Roseibium sp. Sym1: one gene and its partner. The protein of the gene in region 2 interacts with the protein of the main gene of each other region in a pairwise test. Links are inferred from orthologs where the notes say so. Each region holds a gene or a part of one and is shown on either strand. Other genes may lie near its edges.

Region 1 (2,805 bases), 1.7 Mb from region 2 along the record:
GTCCTTCGAGCTCGGTGACGCCTTCGAGCGGAAGCTCGCGGCGTTCCACCACCTCCGGGTTCAACACCTGAAAGATGCTGTTTTCGCCGAGGGTTTTCAGCACCCTGGCGGTTGCGTAGAGAATGAAGGGTTCGCGCTCCCGCAAGGAAAGGAGACCGGCGATATGGTCGACATCCGCATTCGTCAGGACAACGGCCTCGATCGGCGTGTGCCTGAGCGGTCCGTCCGCCCGGGGCTGCAAATCCGGGCTCGCGGCGATCTGTTCGCGAATATCGGGTGAGGCATTGAAAACAGCCCAGCTTCGGCCATCCGCGCTCGCAGCGATGCTCGATTGCGTCCGAACGCGAAAGCCGGGCTTTTTTTCACGCACTGCACGGCTCAGCGGGGCGTTACAGTTCCATTGGGGAAAGCCGCCACCAGCCGCGGATCCGAGGACCCTGATTTTCACCGAGCTCCTCCCTTGCGCGGCAATCTGTTATTTCTTCCGGCCGCAGGTGCCGATTTCGGCAGGCATGTAGCGGGTGACTTCAAATCCGGCTTCGACGGCGGTCATGGTCGGCTTCTTCCAGGTCTTCATGTCGTTTCCTCCTCTGGTTGACATGCAGCGCAAGTCTAGCACCCGAGTTTGGCGCGGGCAGGCGACACCTTAGTCTGTATTCCGCAACGGGCCGGCGAAGCGATTCTGGCATCAATCTTCTGATCAAGTTATTGATCTTGAATTGGTTTTTTGTCGTGTTGACGCGTTGGTGCGCAATCCGGTCGTTTTTCCTGCCGAAAACACGGACCAAACCAAAAGGCATTCGCTTCGCGCAAGGCGGCACACGAACGCCGCATCTGCGTGGGGCCGTCCGGGTTCATTTTTTTAAAAAGGCGTGGAAGCAAGCGGGACAGCCGCCGCATGTGTGTGAACCGGTGGAGCCGGGCCTGCAGGAGGCAGCGGGCGCGCCGGTGCGCGCCCGTTTCTTCAGATCGCGGTGGCTTTGCTCAGGCCGCGGCCTTCTTCGGCGTGATCAGGCCGCGATTGACCAGGACCTCGGCAATCTGGACCGTGTTGAGCGCCGCGCCCTTGCGCAGGTTGTCGGAAACCACCCACATGTTGAGGCCGTTCTCGATGGTCGCGTCCTCGCGGATGCGCGAGATATAGGTCGCGTCCTCGCCGGCGCTCTCGTAAGGCGTGATGTAGCCGCCGTCTTCCTGCTTGTCGATGACCAGGCAACCCGGTGCCTCGCGCAGGATGTTGCGTGCTTCGTCCGCGGTGATCTCGTTTTCGAACTCGATGTTGACGCTTTCCGAGTGGCCGATGAACACCGGCACGCGCACGGCGGTGCAGGTCACCTTGATGGCCGGATCGAGCATCTTCTTGGTTTCGGCCAGCACCTTCCATTCTTCCTTGGTGTAGCCGTCTTCCATGAAGCTGTCGATATGCGGAATGACGTTGAAGGCGATGCGCTTGGTGAATTTCGACGGTTCGATCGGGTCGTTCACGAAAACCGCACGGGTCTGGTTGAACAGCTCTTCCATCGCTTCCTTGCCGCCACCGGATACCGACTGGTAGGTGGACACGACGATGCGCTTGATCTTGGCATGGTCATGCAGGGGCTTCAACGCCACGACCAGCTGGGCGGTGGAGCAGTTCGGGTTGGCGATGATGTTTTTCCTGGTGAAGCCGGTGATGGCATCGGCGTTCACTTCCGGCACGATCAGCGGCACATCGGCGTCGTAGCGCCAGGCGGAGGAGTTGTCGATGACAACGCAGCCCTTGGCGCCGATCTTCGGCGACCATTCCTTGGAAACGGTGCCGCCCGCGGACATCAGGCAGATATCGGTGTCGGAGAAGTCGTAATTCTCCATGGCCTGAACCTTCAGCGTCTTGTCGCCGAAGGAAACCTCGGTGCCCTGCGAGCGGCGCGAGGCGAGAGCGACGACTTCATCCGCCGGAAAGCCGCGCTCGGCGAGAATGTCGAGCATCTCGCGGCCGACATTGCCGGTGGCGCCTGCGATTGCGATCTTGTAACCCATTTTCGAGTAGTCCTTGTCCGTCTCCCCGCTTCGCCGGCGCCCTGTCCTTGTGAATGGGCGTCGCCGGCTCCCGGCGCCTCCCATCCCCGGGGAGGCGGGATGAGCGGCACCGTCAAGCGGTGGTCTTGGTGGTCTTCGGTGTGTGTTTGAGAGCGGTTGCTGCAGACGTCCGGGTCTCGCCGCGCATGAAGGTCGCGCTGGCAAGGGCCTGGGTCATCATATCCAGAATGTCGGCTTTCAGCCGGGTCATCGGGGCTCGCAATCGTCAAAACTTGAGACGGCGGTGTTTTTGCCCGGAAATCCGCGCAAGTCAACAAGGAATACGGTGGAAACGCGCGATTGGTATTCAAGTTGTTGCCTGGAGGATACGGATCATCTGCCGGGCCGCTGTTCTGCGGGCGGCGTGCGACGTGCCGGCAGGCGGGGCAAACACCGCGTGCCGATGAGTTCATGGATGCAACTCAACCGGCGAACAACCGGCCAGGTCCCTGTCCGGCCGTGCCGAGACCGGCGAGGGTCATCATGTGCCAGGCCAGGGCGAGATTGGAGCTGATCACCGGTTTGCCGAGCCGTTTCTCGCAGGCCTCGATCACCGGGAAGGTGCGCAGGTTGGTGCAGGAGGTGAAGACGGCCTCGACCTGCGGGTCGGATCCCACGGAGCAGATCGCGTCTTCCACCGACCCGAGCGCGATCCGCGCGACAACGGCCTCCTCGCCCTGACCGAAGGAGCCGACCCGGACCGGGTCGAGGTCGTTGTCCCGCAACAGGGCGCAGACCGCGTTCGAG
Region 2 (2,772 bases):
CAGCAGCGACGGTGACACGATCACCACGCGGGCGCGGTGGGACTTCTGCACCAGGTCCTCGAAATTCTCGTTCAGCTCCGCGAAGATGCTTTCCGACGGCACGAACAGGAAGGCGGTGTCCTGGGTCTCGCCGGGCAGGAGATATTTCTCGCCGATATCCTGGATGTGCTTGGTGAAGTCGCGGCGGAACTGGGCCTGGGCGTATTTCAGCTGGTCGTCGCTCTCCGCGTTGCGCAGGAGATTGTAGGCTTCCAGCGGGAACTTGGCATCGATCGCCAGCGACGGCGCGCCGTTGGGCATGTGGATCAGGCAGTCCGGGCGGCTGTTGTTGGACAGCGTCGCCTGGAAGGAATAGGTGCTCGGCGCCATCTGGTCCTGGATGATCGCTTCCATGCGCCCCTGGCCGAAGGCGCCGCGGGTCTGCTTGTTGGAGAGGATCGCCTGTAACTGGCCGACCTGGCCGGAGAGATCGGTGATCGTGCGCTGCGCCCGGTCGATGACGGCGAGACGCTCATGCAGGTGCCGGAGCCCGTCCTGGGTGCGTTTGCTGGTATCCGCCATGGAGGAGTTCAGCTTGTGGCCCATGCCGTCGAGGCGCTCGTTGACGGCGCGCATCATGTCCGACTGGCGCGAGCCGAACACCTCGGCCATGGTCTGCATGCGCCCGGTCATCTCGCCCTGGCTCTTCAGAAGCTGCGACAGGTGGCTTTCCAGTTCGTGGATGCGTTCCGCCGACGCAGTGTCGGCTTCGCTGCGCAGGCGAATCTCGCGCATGGTCTTCAGGACCAGCCAGACAATCAGCGCCAGCAGGAACAGGCCGCCGGCAATGGCCGTTTCCAGAACCGTCACGGGGCGGCCGCCAAACTCAAACAGGATCTCGTTCATGAAACAAACATAGAACGATTCGGTGCGCACGCCCATGCGGCCACAGTCAGAAGCACGTTGAAAAGCCGCCTGGAACGGGAGAATTCCGCGTTGACCGCCGCCGCGCGATTGCCTATGTGAGACGCATGACAAAACGTTCGATCATCACCATTCCCGACCCGGTCCTGCGCGAGACCTGCGCGCCGATCGAGGCCGTCAACGACGACATCCGCGCCCTGGCCGACGACATGCTGGAAACCATGTATGACGCGCCCGGCATCGGATTGGCCGCCAGCCAGATCGGCATCCTGAAGCGCATCTTCGTGCTGGATGTCGCCAAGGAGGATGCGCCCAAGGAACCGATGGTGTTCATCAACCCGGAAATCGTCTGGTCGAGCGAGGACGTGTCCGTCTACCAGGAGGGCTGCCTGTCGATCCCCGATTATTTCGAGGATGTCGAGCGCCCGGCGGAAGTGGCGGTGAAATTCCTGAACCGGGAAGGTGCCGAGCAGGAGATCAAGGCCGAGGGTCTTCTGGCGACCTGTGTCCAGCACGAGCTTGACCATCTCAACGGCAAGCTGTTCATTGATTACCTGTCGAAGCTGAAGCGCGACCGGGTGGTCAAGAAATTCACCAAGCAGGCCAAGCTGGCCGGAAAACTCTGACCCGGCGCCTGATCGGTTCAAAAAGGGGGCGGACACCATGGATCAGGCCTTGTTCCTGAAAATCTTCGCCGCGCTCTTTGCGATCATGAGCCCGATCGCCAACCTGCCCGTGTTCCTGTCGCTGACGGCGGACAAGGGCCCCGGTTTCGAGCGCAAGGTCGCCTTCACGCTGCTGATCAGCCTCAGCATCGGCGCTGTCTTCATCGGCCTGACCGGTGATGTCGTCCTGAAGATCTTCGGGATCTCCCTGGACGCGTTCCGCCTGGCGGGCGGGTTCCTGATCCTTCTGATCGCGCTGGACCTGATCCGCGGCCAGAAGACCGAAGCCCATCATGGCCATGCCTCCGAACAGGACAACATGCAATCGCAGGACAATCCGGCGATCTACCCGCTGACCGTGCCGATCCTGCTCGGTCCCGGGTCGATTTCCACGATGATCATCTTCCGGGGCCAGGTCACCGGCGTGGAACAGGAAATCGCCTATGTCGCCGGTGTTGCGGCGGCGATCGCGGTCCTGATCGGCACCTTCTTCGCCGCGCCGTTCCTGTCCCGCTTTATCGGAGAGACCGCCAACAGCGTCATGAGCCGCCTGATGGGCATGATCCTGGCGGCGATCGCCATGGAAATGATGACCGGCAGCCTCAAGGTGCTGATGCCAGGACTGGCCTGACGCGCTATTTCACCCGACACCGTCATCCTGAGGGAGCGCGTCAGCGCTGTCTCGAAGGATGGGCCACTTGTTCTGGTGCAGGCAGCTCCTCCTTCGAGACGGACCTGACGGTCCTCCTCAGGATGACGTTTGAGTTTGTTGACGCGACTTTGGCCAAACAACCGCATTCGTCCCCTTGCAAGCCGCCGCCCGAGACGCAATAAGGGGCCAACTTCCTTGAACCCTTAAGGAGCCTCATGTCTCTTCGTGTCGTCTTCATGGGCACCCCGGATTTTTCGGTGCCGACCCTGATGGAAATCGTCGGCCAGGGCCACGACGTGGTTGCCTGCTATTGCCAGCCGCCGCGGCCGGCTGGGCGCGGCATGGACGTGAAGAAATCACCGGTGCACGAGGCGGCCGAATCCTTCGGCATTCCCGTGTTCACGCCCAAAAGCCTGAAGGGCGAGGACGAGCAGGCCGCCTTCGCGGCGCTCGAAGCGGACGTGGCCGTCGTCGTCGCCTACGGTCTGTTGCTGCCGAAAGCGATCCTGGAGGCGCCGGAATATGGCTGCCTCAACCTGCATGCCTCGATGC

The links. Proteins that work in one complex are often made in the same cells at the same time.
Region 1: the proteins of def (region 2) and O6760_RS10005 interact in binary tests that used the Escherichia coli proteins (3 or more experiments, as listed by UniProt). The link is inferred for Roseibium sp. Sym1 from one-to-one orthologs.

Annotation. Positions count from the first base shown.
Region 1 is NZ_CP114786.1:2,179,570-2,182,374, forward strand. Bases 3-2,803 are described here. They hold O6760_RS10005 (aspartate-semialdehyde dehydrogenase), read right to left. Parts: upstream 2,020-2,803; coding sequence 985-2,019; downstream 3-984. Other genes in these bases: pqqB (pyrroloquinoline quinone biosynthesis protein PqqB), read right to left, coding at 3-448; pqqA (pyrroloquinoline quinone precursor peptide PqqA), read right to left, coding at 476-577; O6760_RS10010 (hypothetical protein), read right to left, coding at 2,132-2,269; O6760_RS10015 (maleate cis-trans isomerase family protein), read right to left, coding at 2,481-2,803. Also shown: more of pqqB, read right to left, coding at 1-2; more of O6760_RS10015, read right to left, coding at 2,804-2,805.
Region 2 is NZ_CP114786.1:448,937-451,708, reverse strand. The notes cover bases 2-2,769. They hold def (peptide deformylase), read left to right. Parts: upstream 2-1,010; coding sequence 1,011-1,529; downstream 1,530-2,769. Other genes in these bases: fmt (methionyl-tRNA formyltransferase), read left to right, coding at 2,436-2,769; O6760_RS02050 (MarC family protein), read left to right, coding at 1,567-2,199; O6760_RS02060 (DNA recombination protein RmuC), read right to left, coding at 2-885. Also shown: more of O6760_RS02060, read right to left, coding at 1-1; more of fmt, read left to right, coding at 2,770-2,772. UniProt on the Escherichia coli protein: Removes the formyl group from the N-terminal Met of newly synthesized proteins. Requires at least a dipeptide for an efficient rate of reaction. N-terminal L-methionine is a prerequisite for activity but the enzyme has broad specificity at other positions.